Regions from separate parts of the Chryseobacterium culicis genome, predicted to be linked through region 1. Evidence: riboswitches for the same ligand, from Rfam matches in the RefSeq annotation. Region 1 holds a riboswitch; each other region holds the start of a gene.
The links. A riboswitch is a leader RNA that binds a small molecule or an ion and turns the genes downstream of it on or off. The one in region 1 is predicted to bind cobalamin.
Positions count from the first base shown of each region.

Region 2: linked by a shared signal. The riboswitch ahead of CQ022_RS09315 (TonB-dependent receptor plug domain-containing protein) and the one ahead of CQ022_RS15845 (TonB-dependent receptor plug domain-containing protein) in region 1 are both predicted to bind cobalamin.
Region 3: linked by a shared signal. The riboswitch ahead of CQ022_RS19515 (T9SS type A sorting domain-containing protein) and the one ahead of CQ022_RS15845 (TonB-dependent receptor plug domain-containing protein) in region 1 are both predicted to bind cobalamin.
Region 4: linked by a shared signal. The riboswitch ahead of metE (5-methyltetrahydropteroyltriglutamate--homocysteine S-methyltransferase) and the one ahead of CQ022_RS15845 (TonB-dependent receptor plug domain-containing protein) in region 1 are both predicted to bind cobalamin.

Region 1 is NZ_PCPP01000002.1:618,987-625,288, forward strand. Features, by position in the region: gene CQ022_RS15840 (transporter) at 1-808, shown strand, start outside; cobalamin riboswitch at 901-1,086, shown strand; gene CQ022_RS15845 (TonB-dependent receptor plug domain-containing protein) at 1,195-3,228, shown strand; gene CQ022_RS15850 (YncE family protein) at 3,225-4,358, shown strand; gene CQ022_RS15855 (cell surface protein) at 4,373-5,566, shown strand; gene CQ022_RS15860 (DUF5074 domain-containing protein) at 5,603-6,302, shown strand, end outside.
Region 2 is NZ_PCPP01000001.1:2,055,289-2,061,590, forward strand. Features, by position in the region: gene CQ022_RS09315 (TonB-dependent receptor plug domain-containing protein) at 1-1,538, opposite strand, end outside; cobalamin riboswitch at 1,571-1,749, opposite strand; gene CQ022_RS09320 (T9SS type A sorting domain-containing protein) at 1,887-3,200, opposite strand; gene CQ022_RS09325 (helix-turn-helix domain-containing protein) at 3,355-4,983, shown strand; gene CQ022_RS09330 (hypothetical protein) at 4,980-6,113, shown strand.
Region 3 is NZ_PCPP01000004.1:262,637-268,938, forward strand. Features, by position in the region: gene dnaG (DNA primase) at 221-2,209, shown strand; gene clpP (ATP-dependent Clp endopeptidase proteolytic subunit ClpP) at 2,320-3,006, shown strand; gene CQ022_RS19515 (T9SS type A sorting domain-containing protein) at 3,239-4,309, opposite strand; cobalamin riboswitch at 4,408-4,598, opposite strand; gene CQ022_RS19520 (esterase-like activity of phytase family protein) at 4,832-6,100, shown strand.
Region 4 is NZ_PCPP01000001.1:288,752-295,053, forward strand. Features, by position in the region: gene CQ022_RS01410 (hypothetical protein) at 138-680, shown strand; gene CQ022_RS01415 (hypothetical protein) at 890-1,630, shown strand; gene CQ022_RS01420 (sensor histidine kinase) at 1,697-2,719, shown strand; gene CQ022_RS01425 (LytR/AlgR family response regulator transcription factor) at 2,723-3,490, shown strand; gene CQ022_RS01430 (Lrp/AsnC family transcriptional regulator) at 3,509-3,970, opposite strand; cobalamin riboswitch at 4,166-4,352, shown strand; gene metE (5-methyltetrahydropteroyltriglutamate--homocysteine S-methyltransferase) at 4,530-6,302, shown strand, end outside.

The DNA of each region.
Region 1 (6,302 bases):
TGCAGGAAACGGTTCTTCCGGCTTTGAGTCTTTATTGAATCCACAGTTTATCGGAATCAAATATTTTGCCCAGCATTACAAAGCAAAAGAAAACCTATTTGTGAAAGATCTTACACAAGATCAGTATTTTAATACCTTACAGCTTTGGGGAAAGATTCCTTTAACTAAAAAACTGAGTGTATATGCAAGTCTGCCCTTCCATTTCCATGAAAAAAAAACCCAACAGGGAGATATCAAAATCAATGGAATCGGGGATCTTAATCTGATGGGAATTTATCAGCTGATGAGTTCTAAAGATAATTTTCACCACTTAAGCGGAGGGTTGGGTGTGAAAATTCCTTTAGGGAAATTCGATGAAAAAGGAGCTTCCGGCGTTAATCCGAGTTTTCAGCTGGGAACCGGCAGCTGGGATTATCAGGCCGCTTTGAATTATAAGTTTCAGAAAAATAAAGTAGCTGTGTTGGTGAATACAGATTATACCATCAAAATGGAGAATAAGAAAAATTACCGATTTGGAAACCAATGGAACTATGCCGCGACGGGGTTTTATCAGATTGCAGGAAATGAAAAATCCATTTTTTCAGTAAAAACCGGAGTTCAGGGAGAAGTGTATGCCCAGAATAAACAGTTTGACGAAGCGCTACCCAATACTGCAGGAAGCGCATTGTATGGAAAGTTAGGATTTGAAGCTTCCTATAAAAGGCTGAGTTTGGGAAGTGAGCTCATGCTTCCTATGTATACCCATCTGGCAGGAGGTGACATCGAAGCAAAATCAAGATTCAGTATTTTCCTGAATATCGGGATTTAAATAAAACCCCTTTTAAAAATCATATTAAAGCTCCTTCGGGAGCTTTAATTGTTTATGAATCATTATTTTAATTGGGGGTTAGGAATAATTTTTTATCTTTGCCGAAATTTGGTGAGCCATAAAAAGCTCTTAAAAGGGAATCCGGTGAAAATCCGGAACAGACCCGCTGCTGTAAGCTCCGCACCAAGGTTTTTGAAGAATATATCCACTGTTTTTTAATGGGAAGGATTTCAAAAATGGAGTAAGTCAGAAGACCTGCCAGAAAATAATCGTTTGACGCTTTCGTGGAATAAAGCTTAGGACATCAATGATTCTGTGCAGTAACAGCTGTGCTTTGTCGTTGTATTCTTATATCCATTAGCGTCTTCATTATCCTAAATGAGCTAATGGCGGCAAAACAAACTACTTCTGCAATTCATAAAGCTGTTTTCACAATACTGGTGATCACATCTCAACTTTTATATTCTCAAAAAAAGAAAAATGACACTCTGAAGGAAGAATCCATCAAAGCGATTAGTCTTTATAAAAAGAATTTTAAAGAAATTATTCCGGCGCAAACCCTGCAAGGTGAGCAGCTGGAAAGACTGAACAGTCATTCTGTTGCAGATGCGTTGCGGTATTTTTCCGGAGTTCAGATCAAAGATTATGGAGGGTTAGGGGGTTTGAAAACGATCAATATCCGTAGTATGGGAAGCCAGCATGTTGGTGTTTTCTATGATGGAATTCAATTGGGAAATGCCCAAAACGGACTGGTAGATCTGGGGAGATATTCTTTAGACGATCTGGAAGAAATATCATTGTATAACGGACAGAAAAGTGAAATTTTCCAACCTGCAAAAGATTTTGGCTCTTCGGGATCGATCTATCTGCAACCCAAAACACCTGTATTTAAAGGAACAAGAAAAACCAATCTCGTTATAAGAGCAAAAAGTGCGTCCATTGATCTTTTCAATCCGTCATTCCGTTTGGAACAAAAAATATCAGACAGAGTTTCTGCCAGTTTCAGTGGAGAATTTATGCAGAGTGACGGAATTTATAGATTTCGTTATGCTAAAAAATATCCAGATGGTCAGCAGGCTTATGATACCATCGCAAAGAGACAGGATTCAGATATCAGGGCAAAACGTTTTGAAACGTCTATCAACGGTACTTTAAATAACGGAAGCTGGAATATCCGTGGCTACGGTTATATTTCAAACCGTGGGATGCCGGCACCTATCGTCAACGGCCGTTTTGGCGGAAGAGGAGCGAGACTTTCTGACGAAAATTATTTTGTACAGGCCAATCTGAGAAAGAAACTGTTCCCAAAACTTGAAACACAGCTGAAAGCAAAATTCGCCTACGATTATACTCATTTCATGGATACGGTTCGTTCACAGTCTATTATTCATACCGATAATACCTATATCCAAAGAGAACTCTATCTTTCCTCATCCAATATCTATTCTATCACCCCCAATTGGGATGTGAGTCTGAGTGGAGATTTTCAATACAATAATCTTGATGCTAATCTTGATAACTTTTCTTATCCTACGCGATACACAACATTGGTGGCATTGGCAACAACCTATCAGTGGAACAGGTTCAAAATTCTGGGAAGCCTTTTAGGAACTTTTACGTTTGAAGAAGTAAGAAAAAACAAAAGACCAGGAGACAGCAGAGAATGGACACCTGCTGTATTTATGAGTTACCAGCCTGAGATCATTCCTGAGCTTACGCTTAGAGCTTTCTATAAACGAATTTTCAGACTTCCGACTTTCAATGATTTATATTATACCAATATCGGAAATACCTATCTGAAACCGGAATTTACCAATCAGTATGACGTAGGATTTACTTATCAGAAGAATTATACCAACCATTTCTTTAAAACCTTTTATGCTAAAGTAGATGGTTACTACAACAAAGTACAGGATAAAATTGTAGCGGCCCCTAACGGAAGTATGTTCCGCTGGCTGATGATGAATCTTGGAATGGTTGAAATTATTGGAGCGGATGTAAATATTCAGGCCGAAATGCAATTAGGAAAGGTAAAGTTAAGACCATTGCTTTCTTACACATATCAAAGTGCAAGAGATATAAGTGATCCGGAAGATACCTTTTATCGTAATCAGATTCCTTATACCCCATGGCATAGCGGATCATTCAGTTTGATGGCAGATTATAAAGACTGGAGTTTCAATTACAGTGCGATGTATGTAGGAGAAAGATATGATGTGAATCAGGACAATATTCAATACAATTATGTACAGCCCTGGTACACTCACGATCTGTCTGTTCAGAAAAAATTCAATTGGGCGAATCACCAATTTAAAGTGAGCTTTGAAATGAATAATATTTTCAATCAATATTATGATGTTGTCATCAATTATCCGATGCCTGGAAGAAATTTTAAACTTATTCTAAACTTCACCTTATGAGAAAACTAAACTTTTATTTTTTATTTCTGGTATTAGCTTTTCTTACTTCATGCCGTACAGATGATATTATTGTTCGTCAGGAAGTGGTAGAAGGACTTCCTTCAGAAAATACAGCAATAAAAGGTTTTTACATGCTGAATGAAGGGAATATGGGAAGCAATAAATGTACGCTGGATTTTTTTGATTATACCAAAGGAACCTATTACCGGAATATTTATGCTGAAATCAATCCGAATGTGGTAAAAGAGCTGGGAGATGTAGGAAATGATATCAAAGTCTATGGAAGCAAACTCTATATCATTGTGAATGTTTCCAATAAAATTGAAGTGCTGGATGCTAAAACAGCTAAACGTATTACTTCCATTCCCCTGCAAAACTGCAGATATCTGGCCTTCAAAGACGGGAAAGCTTATGCGAGCAGCTATGCAGGACCTGTAGCCATTAACCCCAAAGCACCAAAAGGAAAAGTAGTGGAAATTGATACCACTTCTCTTTCTATTCAACGTGAGGTGGTGGTGGGATATCAGCCGGAAGAAATGGAAATTGTAGGCAATAAGTTATTTGTTGCCAATTCCGGAGGATACAAAGCTCCCGATTATGACAATACGGTTTCTGTAATTGACCTGAATACTTTTACGGAAATCCAAAAACTAAATGTTGCCATCAATCTTCACCACATTAAAAAGGACAATTATGGTGATCTGTATGTAAGCTCAAGAGGAGATTATTATAATGTTCCTTCAAGCCTTTATTTAATTGATGCGGCCACAGGAACTGTTAAAAAAGATTTTCACCTCTCAGTCAGTGAGATGACAATCGTTAATGATAAACTCTATTTCTACGGAAATGAATTCAACTACAATACCCACAGTTATAAAAAAACATTTGGAATCATTGATGTGAAAACAGAAGAGATTATTGCCAACAAAATCTTTGACAAAGAATACGAAACCGCTATTAAAACACCTTACGGCATAGCAGTAAACCCCATTACAGAAGATATCTACATTACAGATGCCAGAAATTATGTATCCATGGGATTTGTGTATTGCTTTGATAAAAACGGACACTTCAAGTGGAAAACGGAGGGAGGAAATATTCCTGCCCACTTTGCTTTTTTATACAAATAATCAAACTTTAAAAAATGAACAGAAATACCTTTACCTATTTAAAAATCGGATTTTTATCAGTTTTCCTCGTAGGAGTGATAGCCTGTAAACATGATGATGAAGATGAATTTACATTTAATGGTCTTGATGATTCCTATTCCATTGACCGTTTTAAAGTTTTGAGTATTCCTACCCATGCATCAGGATCGGTTACATGGAGCATTAATGATTCTATCATTTCTCAAAATTCAGAACTTGAATTTATCAGTCCGAACGCAGATGCCTATCCTCTGACTTTGAAGATCAACAATAAAGGGAAGGAGCAGATTTATCATTCTAAAATAATCGTTACCAAAGAAAAAACACCTTATAGTAAATATATTTCCAAAGTATTAGAGTTCCGCCCTGCTGTAGGACAGTTCATGAATGAAATTCCGGAATATATACCTGGAAATACTGCTGCAAATATGCTTCAGAAAGCAAATGAATCATTGGTGGGAGGGAATTCTACGATGATCAGCCTTGGAGGATATGGCGGTTATGTCGTTTTCGGTTTTGATCATACAATTCCCAATCTGAATGGTCGAGATTTTAAAGTGCTTGGAAATGCATTCTTTGGAAATGATGCTAATGATCAGCGTTCAGGATCTTGTGAGCCGGGAATTATTATGGTGGCCTACGACAAAAATAAAAATGGGAAACCCGATAATGATGAGTGGTACGAAATTGCAGGCAGCGAATATTTCAAAAATACAACGGTAAAAGATTATAGCATAACGTACCATAAGCCTAATGAAAATAAGGTTCCTGTACCCGGCACCGAATTCTGGCAGACTGATGTAGAATATATCAAGTGGAATGATAATCTGGGAAATCAGGGATTTAAAACAAAAAATACATTTCATGCACAAAGCTATTATCCTTTGTGGTTTACAGATCCTTCTTACAGTTTTTCGGGAACCAGACTGGCGAATAACTTCTTCGATCAGAGCGGTGATGGATCCTATTGGGTAGGAAAATCATATGAATTCGGATATGCAGATAATGCTCCGAATACTGATGATGCCTCCAATATTGATATTTCCTGGGCGGTAGACAGAAGCGGAAAATATGTGAAACTTCCGGGAGTCGATTTTATGAAAATATACACAGGAGTTAATCAGGAAGCTGGCTGGCTGGGAGAAGTTTCCACAGAAGTGGCAGGAGCCTACGATTTACACTTCAAATAATAAGTCAATAATACAATCTATTTAAATTAATAAAAAATGAAAAAGTTTTATCTTTTTATGATGCTTTTTCTGTTTGCATGCTTATCAAATGCACAGATAAAAGTTCAGGGTGTACCCAGAAATGATATTTCAGGGATCAGCAAGCTTAATACCACTACAATCAGTTTTTCTGATATTCAGTATTGGGTAGGATCAGGCACCAACCAGGCTGCTTTTGTAGTACAATGGAACGATGGCAAAAACCCTGATGCTATGGTTTGGGGATTCAAATGGAACGGAAATGCTACAGGTGAAGATATGCTGAAAGCTATTGCTAAAGCAGACCACAGATTATATACACTGCTTTATCAGGGAACGCAGTTTGGATCCGCTGTTGGAGGAATAGGGTTTGACCTGAATGGGCAGAATACCAATGCACTGATCAAAAGCGGAAATGCCACTTATCCACTATATCCTGTGAATGGCTTTGTGAATACTACAGCTTATGATTTTGACAGCTATACGATTGTAGATGCTGCTAATGATCACTGGCAGTCAGGCTGGACCGTGAACGGATACTGGGCATATTGGGTAAAGAACCCTGCGGATGCTGATTTTGGATATTCTAGTGTGGGAGCTTCTTCACGTGTTTTGGAAAACGGTTCATGGGATGTTTGGAATTTTAATGTAGGATTTAATGAAACTCCTATTTCCTCTACCATCACTCCGGTTTCTCCTTATGTGGCTTCCAATAACT
Region 2 (6,302 bases), on a different contig from region 1:
GGTCTCTGCATCTTCGTTTCTTTATCAATAGATTTTGCATAATAATATCCTGCATTCGCTCTGAATTTATGATTCCCAAACTGTTTACTGAAAGACAACTGGGATTCCAGTCCATAAGATTCAAATTTATTGATATTGGATGCCTGCCAGTAGCCCAGAGCAGTCGGAAGCCATACAATAAGATCCGTCACATTCATATAATAAGGAGACAAAGTAAGTTTGAAATCTCCCATTTTGAACTCATTTGTCATATCAAACTGAGTAGAAGTTTCGGGTCTCAAATCTTTATTTCCTCCCGGTTCATAATAAATATCATTAAATGACGGATATCTGAAATTCTTTGATACGTTAAGACTCACATCATACCATTGTAAGGCACTCCATTTTCCGGAGAATGAATACATAAATGGAGACTTCACATCTTCCACAAAATCTTTCTTAAATCCACCTTCAAAACGCAGGTCTTTCGTGGCAAAATACCTCAACAATCCTGAAATTGATCCGATATTTCTGCTTACATCAGATATTCCACTCGCGTACCCTTCTCCTTTATTGATCTGAAATTCTCCGATAAGATTAAAATTCCATTTTGAATTCAGGAAATAATTGAAATCATTTTTGAAGATATAGTTTTTCCCGGTTCCACCACTGGATTTAGGCTGATTTAGCGAACCGAAATACTGAAAGTTTTCTTCCGTATAGGCCGCTTTAAAGGAGTTGCTGAACTTTGTTTTGTTCCAGTCCCACGAAAGAAGACTTCTTACACTTTGAGTCTTATATTTTGTCTTTGTTCCTGTTTCTTCATACACAGGATAATGCTGTGAAGAATCAAAAAACTGGCTCTGCCATGAAATTTTATGATCGTTCGTTATCTTGTAGGAAGCACCTGCATTGAACGTAGTATTGTAATAATTTCCGTTTCGGTTAATATAGTTCAGATCGTTTACCTTATAATCATTTTCACTTACAGAATAATTTCCGGAAGCTTTAAAACTGAACCTATCATTACTGTAAGAACCTTTTACAAAATTGTTATAGGTATTAAAAGAAGCAACTTCTGAAAATAAAGAACCATGGAAACCTTTATTAAAATCAAGGGTATTATTCAGGTGAATACTTCCTCCGATAGCACCACTTCCATACACCACACTTCCACCACCTGCTTTTATACCGATCTGATCATAGCCGAACAAAGCAATATTATTGATATCTCCCTGTCCCAGAAAACTGGAGTTGATATTAATCCCATTCCAGACAAACGCTGTCTGCTGAGCGGTAGTTCCTCTGAATGAAGGCGAAGAAACAGCACCACGACCATTTTCTTTAATAAAAACCTGTGACTGAAATCTCAGAAGCTCCGAAAGATTACTCGAATTTTTCTCGGCATCTTCCTCCGAAATTATTTTTACAGGATGAAAAAGTTTAACCCTGTTCATCTGGTTGTCGAAAACATAAATAGTATCGATGGTTTTCTCTTGTCCAAAAAGAAAACAACCATACGATGAAAAAAGCAGTACTAAAGATCTTTTTATATCCATACTTTTTTACTTTTCCTCCGAAAGCAATATGTTTTTTTAATTATAATTCCGGCAGGTCTCCTGACTTTCGCATTCTGCTCCTTCCCGTTTTTATACAGTGGTTTTTTGCAGAAACTTGTGTTGCGATTTACAGTTGCGGGGACAGTCCGGGAGTTACACCCGATTCCCTTTTCATTCCAAAATACTGGAAACCAAAATTTTTGCAAAGATAGTTTTTTTATATGTATTCGCCTAAAACCATACGTATGCTTAAAAAGCCTGTCTTCCTATGAGCTGAAACAAAAAAAGAACAGCTGCTTTCAATATTGAAAACAGCCATTCATCCCACTACTTTACTATTTATATATGTTATTTTTTAATCAGTTTATAAGTCTCTTTTTTACCGCCTTTCACAGAGTATTGTAAAATATAATCTCCTTTTGACAAGGATGAAACATCAATCTGTCCTTCTACAGCATTGAATGATTTCACCCTTTGTCCAACCATATTATAAATTTCTGCGTTCTCTATTTTTCCTGTTCCTTTAAAATATAGAATATCAGCAACAGGATTAGGATAAATACCTATACTGTTTTTTTCTTTTACAGCATCATTGACGGATAAAAATTCAGAAGTATCCAGATAAAAAGCGATCATCTGACCTGAAGCGTTCGTTCCTGAACCTGCAATTTTCTTTCCATCCTGTGAAATAGCCAGAGGAAGTCCCATTGTTACTCCATTCGTTGCAATTCCTAAGGATGCTGCATAATCATTCAGATTAATCCTTCCGGTAGCAGAGGTCCAGATAAAGCCTTCTCCCGACATTGGAGGGGCACCAAATGCTCTGTAATATCCGATAACTTTCTTCCCATCAGCAGAAATTCCTGTTGCACCTCCTTTGAAACTGAAAGAAGCATTAGGATGGGTAATATACGTTAATCCGCTTACAACATTCCAGACATAGGGATTAGGATTTGCCGATCCTATGATGGTATTTCCGTCTGCAGAAATCCCTCCTGCTTCCCCTACATTATTCCCGTTATTATCAGTAATAAAACTTTCTACTCCATCCTGCCATTTTGCACCGCTTCTCGTACCGTTTGATTCGTCCTGCCATCCTACAATTACTGTTCCTGCTGCATTAACTGCATTTGCTCTTGAACTGCGTCCGGAAACAATACTTCCCAGATCTACCATTCCGTTCACTTCATCCCATTTCACAGCGTGGGCATTCGCGGCAGTAAGAAACCCCAGCCCTACGATTGTATTTCCGTTGGTAGTCATTCCCCAGGTAGAGCTTACACTTCCGTCCCATCCGGTAGGAACAAGTCCGCCCCGGTTTACCCATGTGGCGGCAGCAACATCATACGTTGATATTTCATTAAATCCTGTTGCGGTATTGGTAATGGAAGATGATATTTTAGTTCCGTCATTCGAAACAATAGTTCTTCCTGCAGCCGGATATCCGTTTGAAATAGAACCTATCTGTACAAGTCCTCCTGCTGCATTCCATTTATAAATTCCTCCTGCGCTGGTATGCATACTTACCATTCCATTATCAGAAACTGCACCTACATTATAATTTCCTAAACCTATTACAGTAAGCTGCGCCTCTGCAAAACCAAATTTCAGGAAAAGACAAGCCGTCAATATTTTCATTGACATTCTGTAAAAATTTTTCATATTTTATTATATTTAGCGTTTCGAATTGGTGGAAACAATATTAATATAATATTTAGCCTATCCCAAGAAATAGGCTTTCATAATTCGTGAATTTCAAAAGAATTTAATTTTTAAAACACTCATAAACAAACAGATACAAAACAACATTTTGAATATGGATTTTACCAGAATTATTCAAAAAAACACAAAAAACAAATTATCAGAACAAAAATTATTTCAAAACAGCAGAAAAATATTCCTGTTTATTTTTATTTACAGCTCTTATTGTATCAATGGACAGTCCGGACCGGACTTTACTATTTTAGCCGATAAGGCATTTCTCAAGCTCTATCAGAATTCTGACGAATGCATCAGTTATACCCAGGGAATTCCGGTCAGTGATCAGAATACGGAACACAAAATTGTGCTGCAAAATATTATTTCACAAGCTTTTGCTATGAAGGGCGATTATGTACAGTCTGTGAATATTTTTGCTCAAAAAGAGGATAATAATCAGGCAAATGATCTTTCTTATAATATGCAGATCTTCAGTGATTATAATCTTGCGGATCAATATCAGAATCTGGGGTTGTACAACCAGTCGAAAAGAATTATTTCTCATCTTTTATCTGATCAGAAGCTCCTTAAAAGTAATGATCCGACTTTAAAAATCACTACCGCAAAACTGTATCAGCTTCAGGCTTTGAACTCTGGAATCAACAGGGATTATCCAACAGCATTGAAAAACCTTGATAAAAGCAATCAATATCTCAGTGGTCATAATGAAGAGAAGAGAATTTTAAAAATCGAAAACAGGATTTTCCGGTCTTCATATCTACTGAAGCAAAATAAACTCTCTGAATATAAACCCCTTATAGAAAGTATCATTTCAGATCTTGAACATCAGAAAAACAAACCTTTTCTGCTAGGGCTGGCTTATGAGAACCTATCCCAGTATTATTTCCTGAAACAGGATTATACAACAGCTATTGAAAAGCTGGAAACCGGGCTTGCATTGATTGAAAACCTTCCTTTCAACAATTTAAAAATTAAAATTTACGAATCACTGTCCCGTAATTACTACGCCATTCATAATGATGCAAAATACCATCAATACAATAAACTTTATACTGACTTAAAAACAAAAACAGATGTAAGTTCGAAAGAAGGAATACGGTATCTTGTGAAACTCGTTGAGACCAACCAGAATAAAAACATTGAATTTCAAAAACAGATATCACTCAGATCTTCCCTGTTTTTGATTATTGTTTTATCTTTAATTGTTATAGCCCTGCTTACCTATTTTTTACTCATTACAAGCAAAAATAAAGATTTAAAAAAGCAATTTGATTTCTTTGAAAAACAGATCAGCCAGAAACCTCAACCTACTTTATTAAGCAAAGCTCCTGCAGCAGCAAAAGATTCCGGATCTACCAAAATCTCCAGGGAAAAAGAAGATGAAATCCTCCAAAAGCTTGAAGAATTTGAAAAATCTGACCGCTATCTGAATAAAAATATGTCACTGTCTATGCTTTCTTCACAAATGGAAATCAATACAAAGTACTTATCCGAAGTCATCAATAATAAAGAAAAAAACTTCAACGGATATATTAACAAACTAAGGATCAATCACATTGTACAGTTATTAAGAAGTGATACTGCTTTTCTTAATTATAAAGTGAGTTACCTTGCAGAGTATTCAGGGTTTTCATCCCACAGTGCCTTCACAACCGTTTTCAAATCCGTCACCGGAATGTCTCCCAATGCCTATATTCAGGAAATCAGTAAAACTAAAGCCGTATGAAACTATTTTTAAAAATACTATCCCTGCTGCTGATCGCTTTTTATACTTTTACAAAAGCACAAAAGACACCAGACAGCGTCTTAATAAAAAAGGCTAAACTTGAAATTTATGACAACCCTGATAACACCATTAAAATTGGAGAACAATTATTAAAGAAATCTCATGATGTAAAGGCCTCCATTAATCTTTATATGCTTCTTTCCACAGCCAATATTGCTAAAAGGAACTTTGAAGAATCATTAAAATATATTTTAAAAGCAAAGGAACTTTCCCAGAAAACCAATGATCCCAAAAGCCAGTCAGGAGTACTGATCTCAGTGGCTATACAGTATCAGCAAATGGAGCTTTTCAGTAAAAGTCTTGAAACATTGAATGAAGCCGATCAGTATATTTCAAAAATCCCAGCCAAAAATCCTGAAAGATATATCGAGACGGCTGCAAGCTACGCCATTAGAGGAATGATTTATAAAAGCCAGTCCAATTCAGAAATTGCATTGGAAAAATTTCTGATTTCTATACAAAATTATGAAAAGGTTCCCTTGAAGAAAACAACTTATTCCAATATGAGTGTGGTGTATTACAATATTGGGTATTGCTATCTTAATCTCAATCAAATTGACAAAGCACAGGAAGCTTTTTTACAATCTATCGCCTTCGCCCGAAAGAATTATGCTAAAAGTCTGGAAGCCTTTGCCCTGAAAGGAATTGCTGAAATCCATAAACAAAAACATGAAAATCAATCTGCCATAAGCCTTTTACTAAAAGCTGAAAACCTTTGTAAAAATACCGGAGATATTATTCTGAATGAAGGACTTTACAAAGAATTGGCTGATAATTATCTTGCTATGGGACAGCAAAACCTCTATCAGCAGTATAATAAAAAATACCTGGAAATGCGTTTTAAAAGAAAGCAGAATGAACTGAAGTCCATTAATCAGGTGATTAACAATCACAATAAGGAAACCGCTTTGAAAAGTAAAAATCTGAAATCTTATTATCGCTATATTAAAATTGGATCTGTTCTGCTGGGATGTATTTTTATCGTTATCCTTTTATACTTTATTATAAAAATCAGAAAACAGAATAAAAAGTTTCAGAAAGAGATACAGCAGATGATAAGAACATCATAAACCATGAAAATAAAAAAACATCCCAAATTAGGATGTTTTTTATATTGTAACTGTTTAAACTTATCAAAAAAATTCGATGAACCATTAAGGATCATTTAAGGAATAAAGTATAGTTAAGATAAATCATTCTGATTTTTTAGGCTTAAAGCGAAGCTCATCTTAATACTCTCAACATCTTAATACCATCTT
Region 3 (6,302 bases), on a different contig from region 1:
AAAATAATGATTTATGAGTTTTTAATGAGAATTTAGAAGCTGGAAATTAGAAATTGCAAGCTGGAAGCCAGAAGCTGGAGGCTGGAAGTTAAAACAAAAACTTTTACATTCCCACTCTCAAACCAAACAGCATGACTTCCAAAACACGCAAACTCTCAAGCCCTCCGACTCTCTTACTAGAACTCTTCCAATTTCACCATAAAATACTTAATTTTACAGCATGATTTCCAAACAGACCATTGATAAGATATTCTCCACAATCCGCGTTGAAGAGATTGTGGGTGAATATGTGCAGTTGAAAAGAGCAGGGTCTAACTTTAAAGGACTCAGTCCGTTTCATGAAGAAAAGTCTCCAAGTTTTGTTGTGTCACCAAGCAAGCAGATCTGGAAAGATTTCTCAACAGGAAAAGGAGGAACTGCCATCTCTTTCCTTATGGAAATTGAGAACTTTACCTATCCTGAAGCACTTCGCCACGCTGCCAAGAAATACGGAATTGAAATTGAGGAAGATCAGCGTGAAATTTCTGAAGAAGCAAAAAATGCACAGACCGAAAAAGATCTGTTGTATAAGATTCATGAAGTTGCCAATACCTATTTTCAGGAGATTCTTTGGGATGATCATGAAGGGAGAAGTATAGGTCTTTCTTATTTTAAAGAAAGAGAGCTTAAGGACGATATTATCAAAAAATTCCAGCTGGGATATTCTCCGGAGAAAAAGAATGCTTTCACAGCATATGCACTGGAAAAAGGATATACGAAAGAAATTCTTGAAAGGTCAGGACTTTCTATTTTTCCTGAAAATACCCCTGCAGGGGTAGACCGTTTCAGGGAAAGGGTTATTTTCCCGATACATAGTTTTTCAGGAAGGGTTTTAGGTTTTGGAGCAAGGATTCTTAAGAATAATGTTAAAACGGCAAAATACCTCAACTCGCCGGAAACGGAGATCTATCATAAATCTAATGTTCTTTACGGATTAAACCAGAGTAAACAGGCCATTTCAAGAAAGAATGGCTGTCTTTTGGTGGAAGGATATATGGATGTGATTTCACTTCACATGTCCGGAATTGAAAATGTGGTGGCAAGTTCAGGAACGTCTTTGACTACTGAGCAGATCAAACTGATTAAGAGGCTTACCGAAAACGTAACCATTCTTTTTGATGGTGATAATGCTGGTATCAAAGCCAGTTTCCGAAGTATTGATATGCTTTTGACTGAAGGAATGAATATCCGTGTTTTACTTTTCCCTGATGGAGATGACCCGGATTCTTTTGCCAGAAAACATCCGCAGGAATATGTTGAAAAATATATTGAAAATGAAGCGATGGATTTCATCGACTTTAAAGCGGAAATTCTTTTAAAGGATATCGGAAATGATCCTATAAAAAAGGCTGAAGCCATCAGAGATATTGTAAAATCTGTTTCTTTTGTACAGAATGCCCTGAAAAGAGAGGTTTACCTTAAAGAGGTTTCCAACAAATTCGGACTTTCGGAGCAGAGTCTTTTCAATGAACTGGATGTTCAGAAGCAGATTACGCAGAATCAGACGCATCATGTACAGCAACAGCAGAAGGAGAAAACAGCAGCTCCAAAGATGGAGGTTGTTCCTTTAGATCAGGAAAAAGAAGATCCTTTTCTGTATGATGTATTGTTCATGGAGAATAAACTTGTTGAACACATGCTGGCATTTGGAGATATTATTCTGAAACGTAGAAATGAACAAGGTGAAGAATATCAGGTTACAGTAATTGAGGAAATCCTTCATCATTTTGAAGAAGAGCAGTATGTATTTTTAGTCAAAGGCAATGAAATCATCATCACTCAGGTGAGAGAAGGAATTCAAAAAGATGAGCTGAGAAGTGGAAACTTTTTTGTATCTTTTATGGATGAAGAGATTACCACGAAGGTTGTAGATGCTTTAATTCCGTTGGATGAGCTCGAAAACTGGGCTTCCAGAAATATTTATCCTCCTAATTACGGGGATAAGGTGGCAGATCAGATCAAAGGAGATATTCTATTGCATAAATACAGATATATTGATTATTTAATCAAAGAAACTGCTAAGGAGCTTGATCAGTACAGCAGTACAAATGAAGTAAAGTATTATGAGCTGATTAAAAAAATTACATTACTGAAACAGGCTTCCATTCGGTTGAGTAATATCATTGAGTATTCCCCTATCAAAGGAATTTATGTAGATCGAAATAGATAACCTGAAGTCAGATTTTTTTGTATTCTGTGACAAAAAGTCCTATAAAATTTTAGGAATAAATATTGTAATTTAAACTTCGAGAATAGTTAAAAATAATACATAATAGAAATATGGACATTAAAAAAGAATTCAGAGATTTCTCTGTAAAACATTTAGGAAACAACGGTTTGGTTACCGATCAGTATATGGGAATGTATGGCCCAACGAATCTTACTCCGTACATCATGGAAGAAAGAAGATTAAATGTTGCTCAAATGGACGTTTTCTCCCGTTTGATGATGGACAGAATTATCTTCCTTGGAACAGGGATTGATGATCAGGTAGCAAACATCGTTACAGCACAGCTTTTATTCTTAGAAAGTGCAGATCCTTCAAAAGATATTCAAATCTACATCAACTCTCCTGGCGGTAGCGTATATGCAGGTTTAGGTATTTATGACACCATGCAGATCATTAAACCGGATGTAGCAACAATTTGTACAGGGATGGCCGCTTCAATGGGAGCTGTATTATTGGTTGCCGGAGAAAAAGGAAAACGTTCTGCGCTTAAGCACTCAAGAGTAATGATTCACCAGCCTTCAGGAGGTGCTCAGGGAGTTGCTTCTGATATGGAGATCAACTTAAGAGAGATGTTGAAATTGAAACAGGAACTTTATGAAATCATTGGCCATCACTCAGGACAAACGTATGAGTGGGTTGAAAAATCTTCTGACAGAGATTACTGGATGACTTCTGAAGAAGCTAAAGGCTACGGAATGGTAGATGAGGTTCTACAAAGAGCTGTAGAGAAAAAATAATTGATTTTAATATCATAAGAAACCGTACCAAATAGGTGCGGTTTTTTTGTTGAATCATGAATTTTAAACTGTATTATCAGATGCTTAGATTCCTAAGAAATAAAACCATTGAAATGATCGTTTTACGGTACAGTTTGTCATTCAGAGGAGTTCATTCACCCTCATTTAAGAAGAAAAATTCTCGGGGTGGTTTTATTATACCCAAACAAAAAAGCGCCTCATGGCGCTTTTTCTATTTCTTAATAATTTTATGGAGTGTAGAACTATCATTTGTTTTAATCTCAACAAAATAAACTCCTGTCTGCAAGGCTTGAATATTAATCTTTGCCACCTGGGAAGTCTTTACTTTCTGTCCTGTAGCAGAATAAATATTCACTTCTTGCAGTTTCTCATCAGTTTCAACCTGAATAAAATCACTTGCCGGATTGGGATAAATACCGAATTTTTTCTTTGTAACTGATGAAGTACCTAATGTCAGTTGTGCTTCAGTTGGAGTAAATGGTCTTCTTTGTCCGAAGCTTAATCCCAACCAATCGTTATTGTTCAGCTGAACCTGAGAAAGACTTGCTTTCATTTGCCAGCTTGATAAATCTTTTCCTTTATACAATTTCCAGCTGTCTGATCCGGAAGTATTCCCGGTAAATGAATTTAATGATAAGTTAGAAATCTGATTGTTCGCTGATGTAAAATTAAAATAGGAAATCTGAGTCTGAACCAGCTGTAGAGCCTGCTCTGCAGTTATACTTCCATTATATTTAATTCCAAAAACAAAAGAATTGGCATTTCCATTGGCATTGTCTGTCCCAAAATCAATGACTATGAGGCTTTTATTATTTCCGGTTCCCACCCAATGAGTAACCTGAGAGGGAGTAAACCATGACGAACTATAAGCCGGAACGGGGGGAGAAGGAGGGATGTCATAATGATCAAGACCATATGAAACTCCATACCATTTTCCGTCCACTAAAGGAGTATAGCCTACACCATTGTTCCATGTCATGCCGGATGCGCTGGATCCGGACCATGTTATCCAGCTGTCGTCAATGGTGGATGTATGATGGTTATAATTCAGAATAGAAAGATATCCTGTGGGAATATCAACGTTCATTTGGGGTTCTGCTGCCACAATTGCATTGATAAGATCTTCCATCAATAAATCATTGCCATCAAAACGGTATCCCCATGCATAAGAATTAGGAGTACTGCTGTCATTAAAATCTGCAATGAAATAGGCCTTTTTAGAACCGGTTCCTACCCAAAATTTAATGTCGTTTTCTGTAAATTGGGCCGACAAGAGCTGCATACAAAGCAGTAAGAAAAAAAGATAAATCTTCCTCATGATATCATTAATTTAAAGTTTTATTCCCGAAACTTATCTTCAGGGGAGAAGTAATTCTTTCTCTGAAGTCAGTATTCTAAGGCAGGTCTCCTGGCTCACATCTTACAGCTTCCTTCCCGGATTTCCCTCCAGTGGATTATTATGCTATAAGTTTAAACAGTTTACAGTTGCGGGTACAGCTCAAGATTTGAATATTTTTCTCACCTGATTCCCTATTAATGAACATTGTTCAGCCTTAAAACGCTGCAAATATATCATATAAATTGATGAGTCTGTTTTGTGAATTATTTTTTTTTAAATATTCTTAATAAGTTGATTTTTAAATTATTAATTATTTGATTGTATTGTTATTGTATTGTTTTTAAATCCTGAATTTTTCTGTTTATATTCAATTCATTTTGTAGATTCTAATGTTAAAATACAATTATCATTATATTCAAGATGAGTTTACAATCAGTTTATACATTCGCAGCCATAAAATAGCATATGAAAAAATTACTATGGTCTGTTGGAGTACTGGCAGTATTGGCCTCATGTAAAAGTGATGATGACACAACAATCATTAATCAGGATATTAATTATTCCAAACTCCCTCAGGAATTTCCATTTACAAAACTGGCTACGATTAACGGAGTGGATGTTATCAACGGCGGATTTGGTTCCGGAGCAGCAGCTCACCCTACAAGAAAAGGTGAATTTTATGTCATTACAGACAGAGGGCCAAATACCGACTTCCAGAATGGGAAAAAGTTCTTAGCTCCTAACTTTACGCCAACGATTATGCATTTTAAAATTAATGCTGACGGGAATGTAGAGGTTATCAAATATATTAAGCTTAAAAATCCCTCAGGACAGCCAATTACAGGTCTTCCAAATCCTGTAGGAATGGGAAGTACAGGAGAAATCGCTTACGATGCTTCCGGAAATGTCTTAGGTACTGATCAGTACGGCCTTGACAGCGAAAGTATTGTTGCAGCTTCTGACGGCACATTCTGGGTTTCTGACGAATATGGCCCACACATCGTACATTATAGTGCTGACGGGATGGAGATGGAAAGAATAAGCCCGATTGGTGTAAATACAGGACCCAGAAAACTGCCTGCCGTTTTAGCCAAAAGAAGAGCCAACAGAGGGATGGAAGGACTATGCATTACTCCGGACGGAAGAACGCTTGTAGGAACCATACAGTCGATGATGTTGGTACCAAGCAAGGCATTGGCAACCAATACTACTTTAACGAGAATTGTCACATTTGATATTATTACAGGGCAGACCAAACAGTTTTTATATAAACAGGATGGAGGTGCTTCGGATTCGGTTTGCGATATTACGGCGTTAAGTAACAACGAATTTTTAGTGATCGAAAGAGACGGAAATTTTGGATCCCAGGGAGGAATTAAAAAAGTATACAGAATCAATCTGAGCAATGCAACGGATGTAAACGGACCAGATATTACTGCTGTGGACGGTATGAAAGTGAATGGAAAAGCTTTGGAACAATGCTCATGGGATGAAATTACCAATGCCGGAATAAAAGCTGTGACCAAAACATTGGCTGTTGATCTTGTTGCAAAACTGGGGTATGAGCATGATAAGTTTGAGGGGATCGTTTATTTGGGAAATAATAAACTGGCTGTTTTCAATGATGATGATTTTGGAGTAGTGGATAATGGAAGCGGAAATCCGAAAGCGAAAATTTTACCCAAAACAGGTAAAGTAGATAAAGGAACGATGTATGTTGTCGATATTCAATAATTAGATTTTTTAAACAGAAAACGGCGGAATCGAAGATACTGGTGCGCCTGAAATCAAATGAAAACCCTTAAAATGAGTTTCGTGTAATGATGGCTCTTTTCAGGGGTTTTCTGTTTAGTTACATTTCGTATTTACGTATTAAAACTTACTTTTTCATTGTTGAATTATTTTTCATTGTTTTAATAATATGTTTCAGTCTTAG
Region 4 (6,302 bases), on a different contig from region 1:
GTTACAATCTGTTATTTTAATCATTCGGAGACCAAATTATTTAAAATACATAATGAAAATATGAAAGGTTTATGAAAGGAAACAGTGTAATTTTAATACCTTTAGCCATCAAATTATTAAAATATTAAAATATTCTCATGCAGACGAAACCATTCACTTTTATTGCAACACTCTTTTTTCTGGTAGTAAGTGTAAGCGTATTTTCTCAGAAAACGGCTACCTTAAATTCTTTACTGGACAAGAATTCAGAATTTATATTTCCGCAGACTCCCGATAAAATATCAAAAGCACTGAACGTAAAAACTGTTTTTTATGAAGATGCCAATGAAGAAAAATATGCGAAATGGCCAATGAAGACAGGATTAGAACTCTATTGCAGTCTGGGGAAAGATAATATTGTTAATGAAATGTTTTTTACCACTTCAGATAACAAACCTCTAGTTATTGAAGGACTGCCTTTCGGTCTTATCCTGAATAAAAGTACATTGCAGGATAGTAAAACAAAGTTCAGTAAATACAATGCCAAGGCGCAAAAACTGGGAGCAGACAGTGAATTTCCGGGAGGATCAAAATTGGTTTTTAAAAAAGGAAAACACTATACAACATTGCTGTTTGACAGTAAAAATCTTCTCAAATCATTAAGCCTTACAACTGCGCTTATTGATCCGGCAGCGAATTAATGAATAGAAAACCATAATCATAGTAAATCCGTTATTCTTTGACGGATTTTTTTATTTACCGGAAGGAGAGTGGTTGATGAAATATACTCAACGGGAAAAATCCTTCATTTATTTCTTTATTTCCTTAGTTCATTGTTTTCTGATTGAATGGTAAACAGGGTTACCATAGCTTTGACCTATCAAAAACAAAACAAGTAACACATAACATTATGAACAGGGAATTAATTTTTTTAAGAGCATTTGCCTTTACAGCGGTCATTGGAATTGTATTTTTAACTGCTTCCGCCTTTAAAAAAGACGGAAATCAGAAGTTTACTGAAATAGATGTAGAAAGAATCAATATTGTAGAAAAAGACGGTACGGTAAAAATGATCATTACCAATGTGGATAAATTTCCCACAGGGGAAGATAAAATAAACGGCAGTCCTACCAATAAAACGAGAAAAAAACGTTCAGGTATGCTTTTCTTCAATGAAGACGGAATTGAATGTGGAGGCTTTATTTATGACGGACAGAAAAATCAGAATGGCCACAGTTCGGGATTGTCTCTTACCTATGATCAATATGATGGTGATCAGGTCATGCAGATTTTAACTCAGGATTATAAGAAAGGAGATAAGAGAGTGGTCTCCAGCGGACTTTATTTTAATGATCGTCCGTCAAAAGAATCACAACTCAAAACAGGAGAAATCATGGCAGAACTGAATCAGATAAAAGATCCGGAAGCCGCTCAGAAAAAATACAAAGAATATGAACAACAGGGACTGATTGGAGGTGCACCAAGAATGATGCTTGGAAAAACCAAAGATGAACATAACGGACTGTTCTTATTTGACAGTAAGGGTAAACCAAGAGCCAGATTCTGTGTCGATAAAAATAATGAAGCAAAACTGGACTTTTTAGATGACAACGGAAATGTTACCTCATCATTTCCGGAAAAGAAAAAATAATAATACAAAAAACAGCCCTGTAAAAATATAGGGCTATTTTTGTAAAAAAATCCCCTTATAAAACTGATGAAAACCATTTTGAAACAGATGCATCAAAACAGGTACTTCCTTCTGTTTATTCTTTTGTTTGCTTATGTACAGTCTATTCACACCCGCATAGGAATAAGACGAACACTGGACTGGTATATTTTTACTCCTGAAGCGGCCGTTGTTACTCTTATCAGTGCCTGTATCCTGTTTTTTGTGATTGATTTTTTCATTAAAAACTGGCAAAAGTCATCAACGTTTAGTGCAGCTGAAATCCTTAAAATATTCAGCTTTTCCCTATTAACCTACCTTTTGGTGATGAAAATAATAGGGTTTTTGATTGCTGTTATTTTTGGAAAAGTGGAGAAAAATTTCAATCAGGAAGTTGTTATTCTTTCTACCTTTTCAGATTTGATAGGAGGGTTTATTTATGGAAGTTTTTTTCTCGCATACCGCTACTACAAAAAGAATACGGAATATCAGAAACAATTGGCTCTTTATGATCATGCCCTGTCTGAAAGTAAAATTAATCAACTGAAAACACAGCTTAATCCTCATTTTTTATTCAATAATCTCAACATTCTGGATCAGTTAATAGAAGAAGATAAACACAAAGCATCAGATTTTCTCAATGAATTTGCAGAGATATACCGGTATGTTTTAGAGGTTTCTGATAAAAAGACCGTGTTTGTAGAAGAAGAACTGGCATTTGCAGAGAAATATTTTAATCTGATACAGTATAAATATGGAAATGCTTATTCATTAAAAATAAATCATATCAGATCATCGGGGAAGATCATTCCGCTTTCCCTGCAATTGCTGCTTGAAAATGCAGTTCAGCATAATCTGGGAACAGCTGTAAATCCTGTTTTGATCACCGTAGAAATAGATAAAGAAATCAGGGTTTCCAATACCAGAATACCCAAGCGAAACAGTAAAAAGACTTCAGGAAGAGCGCTCAGTAATCTTAAGGAGCAGTATACGCTGTTAACGGATCGGCAGGTAGAAATTATAAAATCAGAAACTGAATTTTCAGTGGTCATTCCCATAATTCCAGCATAAAATATGATAAAAGTTGTAATCATCGAAGACGAAATTCCGGCAAGAAATAAATTAAAACGTTTCATCAGCGAACTGGAAAAACCCGTGGAAATTGTTTCGGAAATAAGTACTGTAGAAGAAGCTATTGCTTTTCTTAAAAACTCAGCGGTTGACCTGATTTTTTCTGATATTGAATTATTAGATGGAAACGCCTTTGAAATCTATGACCAGGTGAATATTTCATGTCCGGTTATCTTCACTACCGCGTATGACAGTTTCTGGATGAATGCCTTTGAAAGCAACGGGATTGAATATCTTTTAAAACCGTTTTCGCAGAGCCGTTTTCAAAAGGCTTGGGATAAATTTATTCTATTGGGAAATACAGCATCAGAACCGGAGGATGTTTTGGTAAAACTTCAGCAAATGCTGAATAACAGCCCTGTGGAGAAAAACTATAAGAAACGATTTTCGGTCAGCTCACATCAGGGAATCTATTTTATCAATACGGAAGACATTACGTTCTTTGAAGCGGAAGAAGGGATTGTCTTTGCTTTTGACACAGCAGGAAAAAAACACGTGTTGAATGAATCTACTTTGAAAGAAATTGAAACCCAGCTCAATGCTTCAGATTTTTTCAGGATCAACCGGAGTGCACTCGTTCAGAAAAAGTATATTGAAAGAATAGAACGTTACAATAAGAATACACTTTCCGCCCAGATAAAAGGTCAGAAAGATCATCTTATTACAAGCCAGAGCAATACATCTGCTTTCAGAAAATGGATTGAAGAATAAAACCGATTTCCTGTTCAATTAAATGGTGAGTCCGTGGTTGTTTTTCACTTCAGCCATGACAAATGTACTGTGGGTACTCCCGATGGAATCTACAGATCCCAGTTTATTAAATACGAAATCCTGGTAATGTTTCATATCTCTTACCTGAACTTTCAGAAGGAAATCAAAATCTCCGGAAATATTGTAGCATTCGGCAACTTCTTCAATCTCCAGAATTTCTTTTACAAAGTCATAGCCTACAGATCTGTCGTGAATTTTCAGCTTGATTTGGCAGAAAACGGTAAATCCACGGTTGAGTTTTTCAGCATCCAGAACGGCTGCATATCTTTTAACAAACCCTTCCTGTTCCAGCCTTTTTACTCTTTCAAAAACCGGTGAAGTAGAGAGGTTCACTTCTTTAGCAAGTTCTTTAACGGTTAGTTTGGCATTCTTCTGGAGCAGCCTGAGCAGCTGTACATCCTTATCATCGAGTTGTTCCACAGAATATTATTCTTTTAAATGATTAAAACAATCAAATATATAGAATTATATGCTTTTATTTTTATTTTTAAAAGTTTATTTTGCTTAATTTTTCCTTATTTATTGTGCTTTTATTCTGTATTGCTAATTTTACACAAAATTAAAAACTTTTACTGATGACAATTGTTAAAGGTAAAAGTACAGTTCTTTATAGATACTTCATCAAACAGGAAAGGTTTTACTTAAGGTAGATTAATAGGGAATCGTGTGCAAATCACGAGCTGTCGCGCAACTGTAAGTAACACACCAAAAGTTTTTGTCTTTGTATATCCACTGCCAAAAGCGGGAAGGATGACGGAAACTGTTACAAGTCAGGAGACCTGCCTTTACTGAATTGACAATGCTTTCGCGGGCTGAAGCTTTTGGGTCATACAGATGATAGATCAGATTCATGTATTTTTCTTTATGAAGGAAATGCACAGTCTGCTATGTCATTACTTTCCTGAAACTTCTTCCGCTAAAACATAACGAAGCATTTTAAAGCACTTTCCTATTAAGTTTAATTAAAAAGTTTAAAAAAATGCAAACTCACATTCTGGGCTATCCGCGTATTGGTAGCAAAAGAGAACTCAAAAAAGCCTGCGAACAATATTGGTCAGGTAAAATTCTTTTGGAAGAACTTCTGAATACAGGGAGAACTCTCTGTAATCAAAACTGGAATATTCAGAAAGAAGCCGGTATAGATCTTATCCCGTGCAACGATTTTTCCTATTATGATCAGGTATTGGATATGAGCCTTGTAGTAGGAGCAATTCCTTCGCGTTACCATGAGGTGGTGCTTAAAAAGAACAATTCTGAGCTGGATCTTTATTTCGCGATGGCAAGAGGATATCAGAAAGAAGGGCTGGATATTACAGCAATGGAAATGACCAAGTGGTTCGATACCAACTATCACTACATTGTCCCGGAATTTTATAAAAACCAGCAATTTAAATTAAGCTCAGATAAAATTTTCAATGAATTTGCCGGAGCAAAACAGGCGGGTATCAATGCAAAACCTGTAATTATCGGACTTGTTACTTATCTGTTATTAGGAAAAGAAAAAGAAGAAGGATTTGATAAACTGGATCTGGCTGGAAATCTTCTTTCTGTATATACGGAAATTTTAACCAAACTTCAGGAGCAGGGTGCTGAATGGATTCAGTTTGATGAACCTTTTCTGGCACTGGATTTAACTGAGAAAGCAAAAGAAACCTATCTTTCTGTGTATTCAGAAATAAGAAAACGTTTCCCGAAACTGAAATTCATTGTTGCCACTTATTTTGACGGATTAAAAGATAATGCATCGCTTGCTGTTTCACTTCCGGTGAACACTTTGCATATCGATTTGGTTAGAAATCCGGAACAGTTGGATGGTATTTTGAATAGTATTCCGGAAAACCTAAGCCTTTCGTTAGGAGTAATTGATGGCAGAAATATCTGGAAAAACGATTTTGAAAAGTCATTGTCTTTCATCAGAAAAGCTGTTGACAAATTAGGCTCTGAAAGGATTTTGATTGCACCGTCATGTTCATTGATTCATTCTCCTTGCGATCTTGATTTTGAAACGAACCTTAATCCTGAGATTAAAAACTGGCTTGCTTTTGCTAAACAGAAAGTAGAAGAAGTGGTAACGCTTAAAGAGCTGGTATCAGGAACAGAAAAAGAACATATTCTTGAAGTATTTGAAGAAAATAAAAAAGCCATTGAAAGCAGAAGAACCTCTTCCCTTATCCACAATGATCAGGTAAAACAAAGATCAAATGCGGTCACTGAAAAGGATGCACAAAGAATAAATACCTTCAAAACCCGTAAAGAAGAACAGCAGCAAGTCCTGCAGCTTCCTTTGTTTCCCACTACAACAATCGGGTCATTCCCGCAGACAACAGAGGTAAGAAGCTGGAGAGCTAAATTCAAAAAGGGAGAACTTACTGCGGAGCAATACGATATTTTATTAAAAGAAGAAACTCAGAGAACCATTCGCTGGCAGGAAGACATCGGAATTGATGTATTGGTGCACGGAGAATTTGAGCGTAATGATATGGTGGAATATTTTGGAGAACAGCTGGAAGGATTTGTGTTTACCAAAAACGGATGGGTACAGAGCTACGGAAGCCGTTGTGTAAAACCTCCTGTGATCTTTGGTGATGTTTCCCGCCCGACTCCTATGACGGTGTATTGGTCTCAGTATGCCCAATCTCAAACGGAAAAATGGGTAAAAGGAATGTTGACTGGTCCTGTGACGATTTTACAGTGGTCTTTTGTACGTGATGATCAGCCTCGTTCAGAAACATGTAAGCAGATTGCACTGGCA